DNA from 4 places in the Novosphingobium sp. ZW T3_23 genome. Region 2 is predicted to be linked to each of the others. Evidence: riboswitches for the same ligand, from Rfam matches in the RefSeq annotation. Region 2 holds a riboswitch; each other region holds the start of a gene.
The links. A riboswitch is a leader RNA that binds a small molecule or an ion and turns the genes downstream of it on or off. The one in region 2 is predicted to bind cobalamin.

Region 1 (4,746 bases), on a different contig from region 2:
AGCACGTCCGGGCGCCCGCGCGTTGGGGCGCCGGAGGGCCCGGGGAGGACGAAGCGGCCGTCGAGTCCGGCGATCAGCGCCTCGGCCTCGTGCGGGCCGCATAGGTCGATGCGGGGGGCGAGGTCGGTCTGGATCGCGTGGAGCACAGCGGCGGTTTGGGGCCCTACGTCGTCCCGGACTTGATCCGGGACCGCTGGCAATCCTTGAGGCGCTCCCTCGCGAGCAAGGCGCGGCTCGGCCAGCGGTCCCGGATCAAGCCCGGGACGACGAGGATCGACCAGTTCCGCAGCCAGCAGTTCGAGACGCTCCACGGTATCGCCATGCGTGCGCCAGGGTTCGTCCGAAACCGCCGCCAGCGCCTCTGGCTGGGCGCCGTCCCAGCGATCGCCCATCCGGCAATCGAGCGGATCGAAGTCGAGCCCGAAATCCTCGGCCATCGCCCGCAACAATGAGGCCTGCCCGGCATGGTCATACCCGCGCGGCGTACGGGCCAGCGCCACCAGCAGGTCGCGCCGCAAGCGGCCCTCGGGCGACCGGGTGAAGACATGCAGACCATCACGGATCTGCAATTCCTTCAATTCGCACAAGTAGTTGTCGATGGCCGAAAGCGCGTCGTCATCGTTGCCGCTGGCCCCGGCGTCGCGGTCGAGGCCGTGGCTGCGGGCCAGATCGAGAATGTCGCGCCGCAGCCGATCGAGGCGGCGCGGGTCCATGCCGGCGGCGAGGTAGTATTCGTCCACCAGCGCTTCCAGCTGCTTGAGCGGGCCGTAAGTCTCGGCGCGGGTGAGCGGCGGGGTGAGGTGGTCGATCACCACCGCGCCGATGCGGCGCTTGGCCTGCGTGCCTTCGCCGGGATCGTTGACGATGAAAGGATAGAGTTGCGGCAGCGGCCCGGCGCAGATCTCCGGGAAGCACTCGCGCGAAAGCGAGATCGCCTTGCCGGGCAGCCATTCCAGATTGCCGTGCTTGCCGACATGGACCAGCGCCTGCGCGCCGAAATCCTGCGCCAGCCAGACGTGGAAGGCGAGGTAGGCGTGCGGCGGCGGCAGGGCCGGGTCGTGATAGCTGGCCTTGGGATCGATGTTGTAGCCGCGCGCGGGCTGCACTGCGATGGCCAGATTACCGAAGCGGTGTACCGGCAGGCGGAATGCGCCGTCCCGTACGAAGGGATCGGCGGATGGCTCGCCCCAGCGCTCGACCATGGCCTTCCGCGCGCTTTCGGGCACGGCCGCAAAGGCGGCTTCGTAGGCAGGGAGCGGCAACGAGACTTCGCCCCCGCGTTCCAACGATGTGCGGTCCAGCGAGGTGAGGTCGTTGGTCACGCCGCCGGTCATGATCCGCATCAGCGCCGCGCCGTCCCTTGGCGCTGCTCCGGTGTCGTACCCCGCCTCGGCTAGCGCGGCGATGATCGCGGCGGTGCTGGCAGGCGTGTCGAGGCCGACACCATTGCCGATACGCCCGTCGCGGTTGGGATAGTTCGCCAGCACCAGCGCCACGCGGCGCTCGGCAGGGACTGTGCGGCGCAGGCTGGCCCAACCGGCGGCAAGATCGGCAACGAAAGCCACGCGATCCGGTGCGACGCGGGGGACGACGATGCCGCACTGGGTCACTTCGTCGAAGCGCTCGGCGGCCTTGAAGGCGACGGCGCGGGTGAAGATACGCCCGTCCACTTCGGGCAGCGCCACGTTCATGGCGAGATCGCGCGGGCCGAGGCCGCGCGCTGCCCCCTGCCAATCCGCTTCCTCCACGCCCGCGAAGGCGACTTGCAGGATCGGGCAGTTCGCTTTTTCGAGAATGCCGGGCTTGCGGTCGTCGCCTGCCGAGGAGGAGGCGAAGCTGGTGGCGTTGACGATCACGTCGGGTGCGATCTCGCCAAGCAGTCCGCCCAGCCAATCCACCGCAAAAGGTTCGCGCAGCGCACGGACGTGGACGGCGGCGACGTTGAAACCGCGCTGGCGCAACGCCGCGATCATGGCGTCCACCGCGTCGAGCGTGCCCGCGATCATCAGCGCGCGGTAGAACACCAGCAGCACCAGCGGACGGCCTTCGGTCCAGCCTGCCTGCACGTCGGCAAGGCCCGCGCGCTTCGTCCCCGCGAGATAGAGCCCCGCATCGGCCACCGGCACAGGATCGTCGGGCTCTCCCGCATCATGGCCGATGGTCCGGGCCGCCGTGCGCAGGAACGAGAGGGCATTGGCCGTGCCGCCCTGCCGCAGATAGTCGCGCATCCGTTCGCACACCTCGGCGGGGAGGGTGGAAGCGCGATCGAGCGCCGGATCGGCCTCTCGCCCGTCAGCGATGGCGGCGAAGGCAATGCCGTTTTCGCGCGCGACGCGGGCGATCTCGTCGATGCCGTAGCCCCAGTAGCTCTTGCCGCCGAGCAGGATCACGCAGACGAATTTAGCCTGCGCGATCACTTTCTCGACATAGAGGTCGATCGAGTAAGGGTGGCGCAGTTGCAGCAGGTTCGCGAGGCGGACGCTGGGAGCATCGAAGGGCAACCGCGCCGCCGCCCCCGCAAAGCAGGCAAGTTCGCTGTCCGCCACGGTGAGGATCACCATGTCGCCGGGAGACTGGTCGAGATCGATTGCCTCCTCGCCGTTGGAGATCGTCCCCGGCGTGGCGGAGAGCAGGTGCATCAGGCGTCCACGGTGCCGAGAACTTCGGCAAGCCCCGCCTCGATGGCAGTGCGGTCCAGCCCCTTCTGGCCGATGACGACAAGCTGGGTGCGGCGCGCTTCCTGCGGCAGCCATGCGCGGTCGTAGAAGTGCTGGATACGCGGGCCAACGGCCTGCACGATCAGGCGGCTCGGCTTACCGCCAACGGAGACCATGCCCTTCACGCGGAGCACGTCATGCTCCGCGATCAAGCTCTTCAGGCGCGCGAGCAGCGCGTCGAGATCGGCCACATCACCGCCGGATACGACGAAGCTGTCGAAGTCGTCATGGTCGTGATCCTCGTCCAGCCCGTCGATGTGCGAGGGGCGGGAATCGAGGTCGTCCTCGGCAGCGGCGGTGATGCCCAGCAGCGCGGCGATGTCGACCGCGCCGTGGTCCGCGCGCACGATCTTCACGCCGGGGCGCGTTTCGGCCAGAACCAGCGTTTCGACATGGGCGAGGGCCTCGGCATCGACGAGGTCGGTCTTGTTGAGCACCACCATGTCCGCGCAGCCGAGCTGTTCCTCGAACAGTTCCTCCAGCGGGCTTTCGTGGTCCAACATTGGATCGGCGGCGCGCGCGGCGGCAAGGGCGATCTCGTCGGTGGCGAACCGGCCGGCGGCCACGGCATCGGCGTCGATCAGCGCGACCACGCCGTCCACGGTGGCGCGGGTGCGGATGTCGGGCCACTGGAAGGCCTTCACCAGCGGCTTGGGCAAGGCGAGGCCGCTGGTCTCGATGATGATGTGGTCGGGCTTGTTCTCGCGGTCGAGCAGCTTCTGCATGGTGGGCAGGAAGTCGTCGGCGACGGTGCAGCAGATGCAGCCGTTGGCCAGTTCGACGATGTCGTCCTCCGGGCAGGCCTCGTCGTTGCAGCCCTTCACCAGCTCGCCGTCCACGCCGACATCGCCGAACTCGTTGATGATGAGCGCGAGGCGGCGGCCCTTGGCGTTCTGGAGCAAGTGTCGGATCAGCGTAGTCTTGCCCGCGCCGAGGAAGCCGGTGATGACGGTAGTGGGAACTTTGCTCATGGTTCGTCTCCCGCGCGCCAGCGACCTGAAACGGCGGGGCTTCCTCATCGCACGCGCGACGATTGCGGCACGCCGCGCCGGACCGGCGCACGGGCGCCCGACGTGTCATGCCGCCGCGGCCCCGGCCGCATGCATCACGTCGCTCAGACGGAAGGATTACCGTGCCTTGGCCATTCCCTGGACCCGGGCAAGAGCGACATCGACGCCGGCAGGTTTCCTGGCTCGCGGGTCACAGCACGATGCACGGCCTTCCCAGGCCCCGCATGACTTAGCGTCCGGCCCAGTGGCTGCGGCGGAAACCCTTGTCCCACCGCCGATGTGCATCGCGCTCGCCGCTTACAGTTGCAGGGACAGCCCCGGATCGGGATGGCGGACCATCCTTACCGTGTTCCCGTATTAAGCCCCTTGCGGGGCACCGGCGCGATCTTCTGCCGAAGCGCGTGAGCGCCTCGACCGTCCGGCGATTAGCTGGGCACGCTCTCGCTCGCAACCCCCTGAGTGACAGGCCCCAGCGACTGCAATCGCCATGTCTGGTTGAACGAGAGGGTGGTTCGGGAGAGCGGCGCCACATCCACGGCGAGCGTAGCCCGCAGCGGCATGTCGAGCGCATGGGCAAGCGCGGCGCGGACGATCATGGGATGGGTGACGGCGCAGACGGAATCCTGCCGCGCCGCGATACCGTCCATCCAGGTTCCTACGCGGAGGCGGGCCTGCTCCATCGTTTCCCCTCCTGGCGTTCCCCTTGTCGGGTCCGCAAGCCAGAGCGCCAGCGCGCCGGGTTCCGCAGCCTCGATTTCAGCGAAGGAACGCCCGCTCCAATCGCCATGGCGAAGGTCGGAGAGAGCAATGTCGTCATCGGCAACCAAACCCATCGCCGAGGCGGTCTCGGCGGCGGAGCGAGAGGGGCTTCGATAGGCTGCGGCCCGAAAGCGCTCCGGCAGTGGTAGGCGCCTCGCGTCCCGCGCACCGGCGGCATCCAGTGGTTCGGCGGGATCGGGGAAACGGCCCTGGCGGCTCGACGCGGTGCCGGCGATGCAGATGAGCAGAAGCGTGGTTGC
Region 2 (4,746 bases):
GTGGTGGTGCCGGGAACATAACACACATCCGGCAGGGCGCCGCTCGTGGGGCAATAGGCGAAGTCGATCAGGTTGTCGGTATCGCGCTCGAACCATGTCGCGGACAGGCGCAACGCCTCGCCGAAGCCCTGCTCGGCGCCGATTTCCCAGCCCTTGGCCTTTTCCGGGTTCAGGTCGTTCACGCCATACATGCTGAACAACTGGTAGAGCGACGGGGCCTTGAAGCCCTCGTCATAGCTGGCGCGCAGCACGGTGGCGCCGCCGTTGGGCGTATAGACCGCGCCCGCGCTGAACACCGTGTTGCCGCCGAAGCGCGACTGGTGGTCGTAGCGCGCACCGCCGCTGACGGTGAGGCCCACCACGGGCGTAACCCGCAACTCGCCGTAGACGCTGTTCGTATCCACCTTTTCCGGCGTCAGCACATAGGGCGTGGCGCTGTTCGAAGGCGATGCGGTGGTCATCCGCTGCTCCTCGCGCTCGGCGCCGAACACGGCCTGCACGGCGTCGGAGAACGTGTAGGTTCCCTGATATTCGAACCGGCGCACGCGGCCATGGGCATCGAAGGTGATCTGGCGGATCGAGCGGGCGGGGTCGTAGTTCCGGCGGTCCGTTTCGGTCTGAAGCACCGCCACCCGGTTCGCCAACCTGCCGCCGAACAGGGTGAAGTTGAGCCCGGCATAGCCCGACCATTCCTCCGTCCGGCCATAGGCCAGGGAGTCGCCCGAAGTGCCATCGAAATCGTTCTTCGAATCCGACCAGTAGCCCCGCACGTCGAGCGACACGCCCGGCGCGACCCGGAAGGTCAGGGTGCCGCTGGCGGCGCTGCGCTGGTAGCCGTCGTCCTCGGTGCCGTTGGACCGTGCCGAAATGCCGTCCGTGGTGAAGCGCGAGGCGGAGAGGCGCCAGTCCACCGCCTCGGAGGTGCCGCCTACACCGGCACGCGCCGAAACCGTGTCATGGGTTCCGGCTTCCAGTGCGAAGCTGCCTTCCAGCGGTTCGGTCGGGCGGCGGGTGCGGACGTTGACCACGCCGCCGATGGCATCGCTGCCCCAGAGGATGGACTGCGGGCCGCGCAGGATCTCGATCCGTTCGGCATCGTCCACGAACATGTTCGCGAAGCCATATCCGCCGGCGGTCGAGGACGCGTCGGACAGGCGCATGCCGTCGATCACAATCACCGACTGCCCGGCGTCGGCACCCCGGATACGCAGCGAGGTGGTGGTGCCGTAGCCGCCATTGCGCGAAATGCTGATGCCGGGCGTGCGCAGCAGCATGTCGGTAAGCGCGATCGGCTGCGCCGCGACGATCTGCGCTTCGTCCAGCAAGGTGACGCTGTCGGCCACGCGATCGGCCGCGACCGGGGTGCGCAGCGCGCTGACGACGATCCGGTCGGCAGTGGAGGCCTCCGCCGCCTCTTCGGCAGACGCGACCATGGGATGGAGAGCCAGTGCAAGAACAAGAGTGCTGGCGGCAGAAATTCGGAAGTTCACGGCATATCCTTTAAGCGAGCGTCGAACCCGGCCACGCTCGACAGGCAGGCGAAGGACATGCAGTCGCGAGACACGACGACAGGCCCTTTCGCGCCGCTTGCGGGCACGGCAGTGGCTGTCGCTCAGCGAGGAAATGCCCCGTTCGGCCGGCTCACCCTGTCCGGTCGAAGAACGACTGCGACGGGCAGGTCTCCTGGCTCACGGGTCAATGCCGTTTCGGCCGCCTTCTCAGGGGTTTGCACCCCCAATGGCGAAATGGCCGCACGGCTCTCCGCGTACAGTTGCAGGGGCAGCCCGGGTATTGAACCCGCGTTCCCTTTTGATCCCCTCGCGGGGAACCTGTCGCAGGGGCGCCCCTATCGGCTGGCGCTGCGCCGTGCAAGAGGGGGGCCGCGCCGATACTTGCGCAGGCCCGCGAAGTCCCATAGTCCACCCGGCGCAAGGGGTGCCCGCAAGGGCTTAATCGGGAAGTCCGGACCACGGAAGCTATCCGTGACTGCCGGCACTGCTCCCGCAACTGTAACCGGGGATGCGCCCCGCCACCACGCCATTGAAGCGGCCGCTTCGAGAAGGCGGCGGAAGGCGCGAGGATCCGGGAAGTCAGGAAACCGGCCCTTCGCCGTCGATCCTTCGCGCGGGCGGGATGTACCGGGCGGACGAAGTTCCTGCTCTCTTGCGGAAGAGGGCACCTTCGCGTGACGACTTACGAGCGTTTGCGTCGAAGGGGGAACTGTGAATCAACCGCTGCCAAGCCTGCCCGTCCCAGCGATATCTGCATCTCCATCCCTGGAGGCACCGGCAAACGCCTGCCCCGCGCTGCTCGTCACCGCGCCCTCGTCGGGGCAGGGCAAGACCCTAGTCACGGCCGCCCTCGCCCGCCGCCACGTCCGCGCCGGACGCCGGGTGCGCGTGTTCAAATGCGGCCCGGACTTCCTCGATCCCATGATCCACGAAGTGGCCAGCGGGGCGCCGGTCCACCAGCTGGACCTGTTCATGTGCGGCGAGGAGCAGTGCCGCGCGCTGTTGCACGAGGCGGCCAGTGAGGCGGACCTGATCCTGGTCGAAGGCGCAATGGGCCTGTTCGACGGCACGCCTTCCTCGGCCGATCTGGCCCGATTGTTCGGGCTGCCGGTGCTGGCCGTGCTCGACGGCTCCTCGATGGCGCAGACCTTCGGCGCGCTCGTCCACGGGCTCGCTACCTATCGCAAGGACGTGAAGGTGGCGGCCGTGCTCGCCAACCGCGTCGGCAGCGACCGCCACGCCGAATTGCTGGAACGCGGGATGCCCCAAGGCTCGGGCGTGCAATGGCTCGGCGCTCTGCGGCGTGACGAGGCCATGGGCCTGCCCGAACGCCATCTCGGCCTCGTGCAGGCAGGCGAAATCGCGGACCTCGAAGCCCGCATCGACCGCGCCGCCGACCTTATCCCCGAGAGTGCCCTGTGGCTGCCAGACCCCGCCTCCTTCCCGCCGGCCCGGTCCCCGTCGCTGCCGCCTGCCACACTGGCGGAGCGACGCATCGCCGTGGCCCGCGACGAAGCCTTCGCCTTCGTCTACCGCGCCAACCTGGACTTCCTGGAACGCGCGGGGGCGCTAGTGTCGTTCTTCTCGCCCTTGCGGGACGCCCCTCTGCCGGACTGCGACGCACTCTGGCTGCCCGGCGGCTATCCGGAGCTTCATCTGGCGGCGCTATCCGCCAATCGTCCGATGATCGAGGCGATCCGCGCCCATTTCTCGGCAGGCCGACCGATCCTCGCCGAATGCGGCGGTATGCTCTATGCCTGCGAAAGGCTCACGGATGCGGCGGGCGGCAGCGCGCCGATGCTGGGCCTGCTGCCTGCCCGCGCGACCATGCAGAAGCGCCTCGTCGCGCTTGGCATGCAGGAGGCGGTGCTGGACGGCCACGCGGTGCGCGGCCACACTTTCCACTATTCCCAGCTCGAAACGACCCTTCCCCCGATCGTGCTCGCCCAGACGCCGGACGGGCGCAAGGGCGAGCAGATTTTCCGCCACGGCCCGCTCACGGCGAGCTACATGCACTTCTATTTCCCTTCAGCGCCGGAGCTGGTTGCGGACCTTCTGCTGGGCCAGAATGGTGTCGGTGGTGAAACCGGCCCCCCCACTCCGGCCAACCGTCATCCTGAACTCGTTTCAGGATCCATCGCCCAGCACGCCCAGACGGAGCCGGGAGGCGGAATGGATCCTGAAACAAGTTCAGGATGACGTAGCCTGTTTCAGCGTGCCTCTCCGGGCCTGCCCAAGCTCGTGCCGTTAGGCGTCAGGCGATGGCAGGCAGCTTCGCCAGATACTTGTCGAGCGTGATCGGATAGTCGCGGACGCGCACGCCGGTGGCGTTGTAGACCGCGTTGGCGACCGCCGCGCCCACGCCACAAAGGCCGAGTTCACCCACGCCCTTGGCCTTCATGGGCGAGACTTTGTCGTCCGCCTCGTCCAGGAAGACCACCTCCTGGTGCGGAATATCGGCGTGCACCGGCACTTCGTATCCGGCAAGGTCATGGTTGACGAAGAAGCCGAAGCGCTTGTCGACCGCGAGTTCCTCCATCAGCGCGCCACCGACACCCATGGTCATGGCGCCGATCACCTGGCTGCGCGCGGTCTTGGGATTGAGGATACGCCCGGCCGCGCAGACCGCCAGCATCCGCCTCACCCGCGTTTCGCCGGTGTAGGAATCCACCGCCGCCTCCACGAAGTGCGCACCGAAGGTGGACTGCTGGAAGGTCTTGGCCAGATCGCCCCACTGCATGGTCTCCTCGGCAACGATCTCGCCGGACTTCGCCGCTTCCGCCAGCGCGGCCGAGCGATTGCCCGCGCGCACTTCGCCATCGACGAATTCCGCCGTCGCCGGGTCCATGCCCAGACGCTGCGCGGCCAGCTCGCGCAGCTTGGAACAGGCCGCGTAGACGCCCGAGGTCGAGCTGTTGGCGCCCCACTGGCCGCCCGAGCCCGCCGATGCCGGGAACGAGGAATCCCCCAGCTTCACGCGCACCTTCTCGACCGGCAGGCCCATCATCTCCGCCGCCGTCTGGGCGATGATCGTGTAGGAGCCAGTGCCGATATCGGTCATGTCCGTCTCGACCGTCACCATGCCGTCGGCCGCCAGTCGCACGCGTGCGGCCGAGGTCATGTTGATGTTGTTGCGGAACGCCGCGGCCACGCCGAGGCCGATCAGCCAGCGGCCCTCGCGGGTCTGCGCGGGCTTGGCGCTGCGCCGGTTCCAGCCGAAGCGCTGCGCGCCCTC
Region 3 (4,746 bases), on a different contig from region 2:
CCCGCCGAGTTTGCGACCTGGTTCGATGCCTTTCTGCCCGAGATTGCCGAAGGACGCCCGCAGACCCTGCTGGTGCCGGCCTTCGTTTCAGATCGGACCGACGGCAAGATCGCGCATCTCGACGGGCTAAACCTCAGCCGCGCCTGGTGCTGGAGACAAATCGCCGCGCGCCTGCCGCAGGCGCACTTCATCCACGATGCGGGGGAAGAGATCGCGCAGCGGCACCTGCAAGCCGCACTCCCCCACCTCGCCGGCGACTATATGGGCGAGCATTGGCTGGCGACATTCGCCCTGCTGGCTCTGGTACCTCCGGAGTAAGGATGACGCGCAAGACGCGTCCACGCGCCCGGTCTGCGCTTGATAATCTCTCCCCGACATACGAGGAGTAGTGTCATGACGCTATTCACCGGCCTTTCCGCGTTCCCGATCACCCCTGCCAACATCGACGGCATCGTCGATACCGATGCGCTGTCGGTTCTGGTCGAGCGTCTGGTTCATGCCGGTGTGGATTCGATCGGGGTGCTCGGCAGTACCGGCATCTATGCCTATCTGGATCGCTCCGAACGGATCCGCGCGACAGAAGCCGCCGTGGAAGCGGCGGCGGGCCGCACCCCGGTGATCGTTGGCGTCGGCGCCCTGCGAACCAGCTGGTCGCGGGATCTGGCGATCGCGGCCGAGCGCGCCGGCGCGGATGGCCTGCTGCTTGCGCCCATGTCCTATACCCCGCTGACACAGCAGGAGGCGCAAGAGCATTTCCGGGCCGTTTCCGAGGCGACGGCCCTGCCGATGTGCATCTACAATAATCCGGGAACGACCAATTTCCGCTTCTCCGACGAGCTGATTGCCGCGTTGGCGGCGATGCCGAATATGGCGGCCATCAAGATGCCGCTGCCGGGTGACGGCGATTACCGTGTCGAACTCCAGCGCCTCCGCGCCTCCACTCCCCGCGATTTCAAGATCGGCTACAGCGGTGACTGGGGCGCGGGAGATTCGCTGATCGCCGGGGGGGACGCCTGGTATAGCGTGGTCGCGGGTCTTCTCCCGGAGCAGGCGCTGGCCCTCGCCCGCGCGGCCATGTCCGGCGACATCGATCAGGCAGGCAGGCTGGATTCTGCGTTCGTCCCACTGTGGAACCTGTTCCGCGAGCATGGCAGCTTGCGGATCATGTATGAGGTGGGGCGCCGGCTTGGTCTGCCTCTCGAAGCCGCACCGCTTCCGCTCGGGCGCGTCGGTGCCGAGGTTGCCGCGATGGTCGATGATGCTTTGAACCACCTTACCGCCAGGTGCTGAGAGACTGTTTTGCGGTAATGCCGCCCTTCATCGAAGCGAGCATCGTCACCACGAAGGGCATCCATCAAATCCCGCTTGCGCGCAGTGCGCTCCCCGGCTAGCTCGCCTCATCCGTTTTCCCGGTGAGGGATGGCGGACAAGATCGCGCCGGTGCCTCGAAAGAGGCTTAAAATGGGAACACGGTGAGAGGGTTTCGACCCTCGAATCCGAGGCTGTCCCTGCAACTGTAAGCGGTGAGCGCGATACACATCACGCGGCAGGGCCAAGGCGCCTGCCGTAGCCACTGGGCCGGACGCTAAATCCTGCGAGGCCTGGGAAGGCCGTGTATCAAGCCATGACCCGCGAGCCAGGAGACCTGCCTGCGTCCGGTCGCTCTTGCTTTGGTCCAGGGGATGGCCGGGGCACGGTGTTTCTCCGTCTGAGCGACGAACCAGCGGCAGGGGCCGCACGGTGCGCTGAGCGGTCGTCCCTTCGTTATGGGCGCCCGGCCGGTCGATGCGCCGGCCTTTCGTGAACGCCGGTCGATGCCCGGCCGTTCGTGAACGGCAGACCCCTGCTTCGGATCGCATGGCGCTCGACAGGGGAATGAGATGAAGTTCGCTACAATTTCGCACACGGCGCTTGCCGTGGCGCTTGGTCTTGCCTGGAACACGCAGGCTTGTGCCGAGGAAACCGGTGAAGACGCCGGTGAGGATCGGGCCATCGTCGTCACCGGCACCAGCCTTGAGGAAACGCTGCCGCAGGAGCTTTCCCGCTACGGCAACGACGTGGTGACCGTGAGCGAAAAGCAGATCAAGGACAGCGGCGCGGTAGACGTGGTCAAGGCGCTGGAATCGGTGCCGGGCCTCTACATCCGCGCCCGCAACGGGCCGTTCACTTACGTCGATGTGTCGCTTCAGGGTTCGCGCACGCAGGACGTGCTCTGGACGATGGACGGCATCCGCCTCAACAACCGCCTCTATGGCGGAACATCGCCCAACGACACGCTTCCTGCCAGCATGATCGAGCGTATCGAGGTGCTGCGCGGCGGGGAGAGCCTGTTCTACGGCACGCAGGCTTCGGCGGGTGTCATCAACGTGGTGACGCGCGGCTTCACCGACGATTTCAACGGCCAGGTCAATGCCTCGGTGGATTCATGGGGCGGCACCACGGTAGATGGCTACTTGCGCGGCGCGGCGGCCAAGCACCGCTTCGTGGCCTATGCCTCGCACAACCGTTCGGAAGGCTACACGCCTTACAGCGCCTATCAGCCCAGCCTCACCGATCGTCATCTCGGCTACGACTTGTGGTCGGCGGGTCTCAAGTACCAGTACGACCTCGCCCCCGATCTGGCGCTCAATGCCCAATACCAGCACACCGAGGCCAACCTCGACAACCTCTCGCCCACGCGCATCCGCGAGAGCCGCAACGATCGCAACGAGGAAATCGCCAGCGTCCGCCTCGATTACACCGGCAGCGATGCCGTGCAGTTCTTCCTCAAGGGCTATTTCCATGACTGGAAGACCGCCTACGTCCAGATCCGCAATTCGCTTCCCGACCTGCAACCGCAAGTGATCTACCCGGCAGGCACGTTCTGGGGCTATCGCGACTGGGGCGGCAGCGCGGTGGTCAAGCTGCATCTCCATCCCGGCCTCGAATACCTGCTGGGCTACGACTTCCAGAACTTCAGCGGGCGTGACGACGTGCTGCTGATCGCGCCGACCAGCGAGCAGGTCCATGCCGGGATTTTCCAGGTCCGTACCACCGACGAGATTTCCTCGAAGGGCCGCCTTGCCGCGGGCCTGCGCTACAACCGCACGGACGGGGCGAAGAAGACGATCTGGAACGTGTCCGGCCGCTACGACTTTGCCGACCCGCTCTATGTCGAGGCGAACGGCGGCACTTCCTTCGTACTTCCGGATGCCTCGCAGCTCTATGGCAACGACCCCTGCTGCGAGATCGGCAACCCGAACCTGAGCCCGGAGCAGAGCCTCAACCTCAACCTCTCCGCGGGCGGAATTTTCCCGGCGGGCGCGGTCACGCTGGGCTGGAAGGCGACCTACTTCAATCGCCGCATCACCAACATGATCGACTACGATTACGACAATCCGGCCTATCCGAACGGCACTTACGCCAACCTCGACGGCAAGGTCCGCTCGCAAGGCGGCGAATTCGAACTGACGGCGCAGATGGCCGGGGGTTGGAGCATCAATGCCAGCTATACTTACGCCCGCGTGCGGGAGAAGGCATCGTCCACCCAGCTTGACCGCAATCCCCGGCAATACGCGAAGGGTACCTTTGCCTATGCACCGGAAGACCTGCCGTTTGGCGCCAATCTCTCGCTCAACTGGATCGGCGACGTCTGGTCCACCGCTTCGGGCTTCGGCCGCCGGAACTATGGCAACTACGCGCTGGTGGACGCCGGGGCCTACCTCTACGTCGACGGTGCGGCACGCCGGAACCGCTTCGGCGTCAATGTCGAGAACCTGTTCAACCGGGAATATGCAACACGCGGCTATCAGTCGGCGGTGACCGACCAGGGCGCGCTGGACGGCAGCAACAGCCGCTTCCTCTACTTCAGCCGGGGCGTGCCGCGCACGCTGCGGATGAGCTACGGCCTGAGCTTCTGAGGCCATGAGTACACTCCAGCCTCGGCCCCATCCTCGAAAGAAGCGCTCACGCAGCCTGCTGCCGCGCCCGATCCTTGTCCTTCATCGCTGGCTCGGCGTCTTCGTCGGCCTGCTGATGACGATCTGGTGCCTCTCGGGCTTCGTGATGATCTATGTGGACTATCCGAGGCTGGAGCCTTCCGCACAAGTGCAGGGCCTTGCCCCACTGCATCTGCCGCCGTCCGCCAGCTTCGACGCCGTGGACATGGCACCGGAGACGCCGATCTCGTCCGCCCGCATCGAGATGCTGGCCGGGCGTCCGGTCCTGCGGGTCGTGCCCGGTGAACCCACCGACCGCGCGATCCCGCAGATGCGCGCGATCCCTGCCGCCTTCGATCTGACGAGCGGCAGGGCGCTGGCCACGCCGAATCCGCAGGAGATCGGCAGGATCGCGCAGGATTTCGCGAATGGTCACGGCATCGCGGGCAAGCCTGCCGCTCCCGTGGAAACCGGGATCGACCAATGGACCGTGCAAACCTACCGGCGCAACGCGCCGCTCTACCGGGTGGACTTCGCCGACGACGCCGGAACCGAGATCTACATTTCAGGCGGGTCCGGCGAAGTCGTGCAGGAAACGACGCGCTTCCAGCGCTTCTGGGGCTGGCTGGGCGCGGTGCCGCACTGGCTCTACCCCACGATGCTGCGGCAGAACGGTGCGCTGTGGAACGAAGTGGTCGTCTGGACCTCGCTTGCGGGATGTTTTCTCACGGTGACGGGCATCTGGGCCGGCATCGCCCGTATGCGCCGAAAGCGCGACGGCCGGATCGGGTCGCCCTACAAGGGGCTGTGGTGGTGGCACCATGTCTTC
Region 4 (4,746 bases), on a different contig from region 2:
CCCGACCGGCGCATAGACCTGGCCCGAGAGCGCGGCCTGGGCCACCTCTTCGGCGCGCTGCCAGAAGTAGCGCTGTGGCGCCCGCGCCAGCGATCCGTCGCAGGTGAAGGAGAACTGGCAGCCGGTCGGTCGCTCCGACCCCTGATAGACGACGCCGCAGACGGTCTTGGGATAGGCCGGATGCGCCACCCGGTTGAGCACGACTTGCGCCACCGCGCGCTGGCCGCCGTCGGGCTCGCTGGCGGCTTCGTAATAGATCGCGGCGGTGAGGCACTGGAGAGCGCGGCTGCGGTCCACGCCGGAATTGTCGATCCTGAGCGCGCGGGCGACGGGGCCGATGGCGCCGCCGTCCGCATCCGAATGAATGCCTTCCCCGACCTTGAGCACCGGCTGCTCGGCTTCGAGATAGTAATAGGCCGAGCCGGGGAAGCTGGCACCCGGTTGTTCGAACGGCATGGGCAGCACGGTCTGGTCGGCAGCGGTGGCGTCAGCGAAGGGGAACGGCTCCCATGCTGCAAGCGGCGGGGAAGCGAAGGCGGGGAGGGCGACCGCCACGAGCGAGGCGGCGCAGAGCGTCCACCGACGCCGCCTGCGCTGGAGCCGCTTGCGTCCGCCGCGCACGAAATTGCCCTGGAAATCACGCGGACGCGGTTCCCAGTTTTCGGTGCAGGATGGGCGGTTGGCGGCGGTCAATTCGGATCCTCTCGGTACGTCCTCGCATGAGGCGCCCTTCGCGCCTATCCTGCTTTGGTCCGCGCGGCACCCGCCGAGATGGGCCCGTCCCGAAGCGGCACAGGCGCGCGGGATAGCCTGAATCGCTTAAGACTCTCTTTGTGATTTCCCCCGGCGATACCGGAAGGTCACCCATCCGCCCCGCTTGCCAATCCCCCCGCTGCCCAGTATCGGCGCGATACGTCATGGGTGGCCCGGAGCCGGGCCCCAAGTCTTAGGACCTGGTGGGAATTTCGGCGCAAGTCGAAAAGCTGCCCCCGCAACTGTGACCGGGGAGCGCCCCTTCCACGCGATGCCACTGGGTCATACCGGGAAGGCGGGAGGCGGCGCGACGATCCGGGAGCCAGGAGACCTGCCTGTGACGGTCGTTCCGCAGCCGGGCGGGGTGTCCCGGCATGCAGCGAGCCCGCGCGCATGAGGAAAGGCGCGCGGCTCCGCCATGGACGGCACTTGTCGTTCAGGTTGGAGGAATACGCGTGAAATACCTGTTTATGCTGGGGACCGCACTCGCGGTCTCAACGCCTTTTGCCACCGCCGCACTGGCGGACGAAGCCGCAATCGATAATATCGTCGTCACCGCGACCCGCACCGAAACGCCCACGAGCGAGATCGGCCAGTCCGTCTCGGTCGTCACCCGCGAGGATATCGAGCGCACCCAGGCGGTCACCGCCACCGACGTGCTGGCGCGCCTGCCGGGCGTGACCTTCACCCAGTCGGGCGGCTTCGGCCAGCCCGCCAGCGTCTTCATCCGCGGCGCCGAGAACGCGCAGAGCCTGGTGCTGATCGACGGCGTGCGGATCAACGATCCGGGCGACGTGGGCGGCGGTTTCGACTTCGGCAGCCTGACGGTGGGCCAGTTCGATCGCATCGAAGTGGTGCGCGGATCGTCCGGCGTGCTCTGGGGCAGCCGGGCCATCGGCGGCGTGATCAACCTCATCACCGCGCGCCCGACCGATGAATGGACCGCGCGCGGGCAGGCGGAATACGGCTGGCGCGACCAGAAGCAGCTCGGCGCCTCGGCAGCGGGCAAACTGGGTCCGGTCGGCCTGACGCTGGGCGGCAACTGGCTCAAGGGTGACGGCTATTCCGCCTTCAACGAGCGCCGCGGTGGCACCGAAAAGGACGGCTTCGAAAGCAAGAGCGCCTATGCCCGCGCCGAAGTGCAGATCGTGGAGGGCCTTTCCGCCGACGCCGGAACCTATTGGACCAAGGCCAACTACGACTACGACAATACCGGGGCCGATGCCCTGAACGTGGGCATGAAGCGCGACACCGTGGGCTACGCTAACTTGCGCTACAAGGGCCTCGATGGCCGCCTCACCGCGCGGCTCGGCTATGGCCTTACCGATACGCGCCGCATCTCCGACGACGCGGTCTTCGGTCCCTTCACCACCAACGGCCGTAACGATCGCTTCGAGGGGCAGGTCTCCTACACCCCGATCGACATGGTCAGCGTGCTGGTCGGCGCCGAAACCGAGAAGCAGAAGTTCTCGGACAACTACGGCTCGAAGGATTCCACCTCGATCGACAGCGTCTTCGGCATGGTCACCCTGCGCCCGGTTACCGGCCTGACCCTGAACGGCGGCGTGCGCTATGACGACAATTCGGACTTCGGCAGCAAGACCACTTTCTCGGCCAACGGCGCCTGGGTGATCGGCGGCAGCGCGGAAGCCCCGATCCTGCGCGCCAGCTATGGCGAGGGCTTCAAGGCGCCGTCGCTCTACCAGCTCTACACCAACGCCGGCTTCCGCGCGCTCGATCCCGAGACGTCGAAGTCCTGGGACGTGGGCGTGGAGCAGCCTTTCGCGGATGGCCACGGCACGTTCTCGGTCACCTACTTCGATCGCAAGACGAAGAACCTGATCGACTACGATCTGGCCGCGTGGAACTACTACAATGTCGGCCGCGCCCGCGCCAAGGGCGTGGAACTGGGCATGCAGGCGACCGACTGGGAGGGCTTCGACATGAGCCTTTCGGCCACCTACCTCGACGCCACCAACGAGATCACCGGCGCGCGCCTGGCCCGTCGCCCCAAGACCAACCTCTATGCCAGCCTCGACAAGCGCTGGGCGGCGGGCTTCCGCCTTGGCGCCGATCTGCGCGTGGGCGGCGGACGCTACGATGACGTCGCCAACGTCAATTATCTCGGCGGAAACGTCGTGGTCGGCCTGCGCACCGCCTATGATGTGACGCAGAATATCCAGGTCTACGGCCGTATCGAGAACCTGTTCGACGAGCATTACGAAGTCGTGCGGACATACGGCACGCCCGGACGCGCGGCTTATGCCGGGGTTCGGGTGAAGATGTGATCCTGTCGTCTGCCCTGACGACCGCGGTTGTACGGGGCAGGCGCAAGGCCCGGCGGTTCCTTGTCGTGCTGGCTCTGGCCGGCTCGGCAATACTGGCGGGCTGCGGGGGCGGTGGCACCACCGAGGCCGCCCCCGCGGAACCGCCCGGCGGAAGGCCAGCCTCCGGCGGAAGGACAGCCTCCGGCGGTTCCGGGCCGACGATCGTCTCGCTCAACCCCTGCACCGATGCGATCCTGGCCGAAGTGACCGGGCCGGGGCAGCTGCTGGCCATCTCCAGCTATAGCCACGATCCCGAAAGCAGCTCCATGCCCATGGCGGAGGCCGGGCGTTTTCGCGCGATCTCCGGGACCGTGGAGGAAGTGGCGACGATCCATCCGCGCGTGGTGGTGGCCAGCGCCTTCCTCGATCCCGCCAGCGAGGCGGCGTTTCGGCGGCTGGGGTACCGGCTGGTCAAGATGCCGATCGCCCCCGACCTCGCCTCCGCGCGCGAGCAGGTGCGCGAACTGGCGCGGCTGGCGGGCCATGCCGGGAAGGGCGAGAAGCTCGTCGCGCGGATCGACGCTGCCGTGGCCCGCAACGCGCCGCCGCCTGCGTGGCGACAGATTCCGGCACTGGTGTGGGAATCCGGTGGACTTGTCGCCGGAGACCGGACCCTGATCGTTGACATGATGAGGCACACGGGCTTTACGAATGTTGCCGGCGCGCGAGGTCTTTCCCAGGCCGATTACCTGCCTCTGGAGAACGTGCTGGCGGACCCGCCGCGCGTGGTCTTCGCGGTGGGCGATCCGCTCGCCGAGGAGGATCGAATGCTGCACCATCCGGCGCTTTCCGCGCTGAAGAGTACCCGGCGGTTCCAGCTCAGCCGTTCCATCCTGTGGTGTGGCGGACCTACCATTCCGCGCGCGCTGGACGAGCTGGCGGCGGCCCGCCGGGCTTACGTCCTGTCGCGGCATTTGTCGCAGGCGCCGCACTCAGGGACGTCTTCGCCCCGGCCATGAACCTGCGTTTCGTCCTGCTGCTGGCCATCGCGCTCTGTATCGCGGTGCCGCTGTCGTTGCTGGCGGGCCGCGTCTGGATCAACCCCCTGGCGCCGGAACTGCACAGCGCCTCGATCATCCTCCTGCAATTGCGCATGCCGCGCGCGGTGCTGGCGCTCGTGCTGGGCGCTGGCCTGGGGGCGTCGGGCGCGGCGATGCAGGGCTACCTCCGCAATCCGCTGGCCGACCCCGGCCTGTTCGGCATCGCGCCGGGCGCGGCGCTGGGCGCGGTGCTGAGTTTCTGGACCGGCTATGCCTCGGCCCCCTGGATGCTGCCGGTCTTCGCGCTGATCGGGGCGGGCGGGGCGATGACCCTGCTGGCGCTGATCGCCGGACGCGGCGGCGGCGTGGCACTGTTCACGCTGGCGGGGCTCATGGTGTCCAGCCTGGCGGGTGCGCTGATGAGCCTGGCGATCAGCCTCAGCCCTTCGCCTTTCGCGATGAGCGAGATCGTCACCTGGATGATGGGCTCTCTGGCCGACCGGTCGTGGCGCGAAGTCTGGATCGCGACGCCGCTGACGCTCGCGGGGATCGGCGTCTTGCTCTACGCCGGACGCGACCTCGACGCCATGACCCTGGGCGAGATGGCCGCGCGCTCGCTGGGCGTGGAGCCGCTGCGGCTTCAGGCGCTGATGATCGTGGGCGTGGGGCTGGTCGTCGGCGCTGGC

Region 1: it holds a riboswitch for cobalamin, as region 2 does, so the genes downstream of both, cobW (cobalamin biosynthesis protein CobW) here and ACI3K3_RS19445 (TonB-dependent receptor plug domain-containing protein) in region 2, are expected to answer to the same signal.
Region 3: it holds a riboswitch for cobalamin, as region 2 does, so the genes downstream of both, ACI3K3_RS17840 (TonB-dependent receptor plug domain-containing protein) here and ACI3K3_RS19445 (TonB-dependent receptor plug domain-containing protein) in region 2, are expected to answer to the same signal.
Region 4: it holds a riboswitch for cobalamin, as region 2 does, so the genes downstream of both, ACI3K3_RS09505 (TonB-dependent receptor domain-containing protein) here and ACI3K3_RS19445 (TonB-dependent receptor plug domain-containing protein) in region 2, are expected to answer to the same signal.

The regions. Positions count from the first base shown of each region.
Region 1 is NZ_JBJDRF010000009.1:3,401-8,146, forward strand. Features, by position in the region: gene cobN (cobaltochelatase subunit CobN) at 1-2,639, opposite strand, end outside; gene cobW (cobalamin biosynthesis protein CobW) at 2,639-3,688, opposite strand; cobalamin riboswitch at 3,878-4,123, opposite strand; gene ACI3K3_RS07375 (histidine phosphatase family protein) at 4,153-4,746, opposite strand, start outside.
Region 2 is NZ_JBJDRF010000047.1:7,194-11,939, forward strand. Features, by position in the region: gene ACI3K3_RS19445 (TonB-dependent receptor plug domain-containing protein) at 1-1,433, opposite strand, end outside; cobalamin riboswitch at 1,656-1,848, opposite strand; cobalamin riboswitch at 1,917-2,122, shown strand; gene ACI3K3_RS19450 (cobyrinate a,c-diamide synthase) at 2,223-3,710, shown strand; gene paoC (aldehyde oxidoreductase molybdenum-binding subunit PaoC) at 3,766-4,746, opposite strand, start outside.
Region 3 is NZ_JBJDRF010000038.1:34,097-38,842, forward strand. Features, by position in the region: gene ACI3K3_RS17830 (DUF2891 domain-containing protein) at 1-318, shown strand, start outside; gene ACI3K3_RS17835 (dihydrodipicolinate synthase family protein) at 394-1,290, shown strand; cobalamin riboswitch at 1,422-1,668, shown strand; gene ACI3K3_RS17840 (TonB-dependent receptor plug domain-containing protein) at 1,881-3,899, shown strand; gene ACI3K3_RS17845 (PepSY domain-containing protein) at 3,904-4,746, shown strand, end outside.
Region 4 is NZ_JBJDRF010000013.1:20,151-24,896, forward strand. Features, by position in the region: gene ACI3K3_RS09500 (cell wall hydrolase) at 1-693, opposite strand, end outside; cobalamin riboswitch at 918-1,107, shown strand; gene ACI3K3_RS09505 (TonB-dependent receptor domain-containing protein) at 1,209-3,041, shown strand; gene ACI3K3_RS09510 (ABC transporter substrate-binding protein) at 3,038-4,039, shown strand; gene ACI3K3_RS09515 (FecCD family ABC transporter permease) at 4,036-4,746, shown strand, end outside.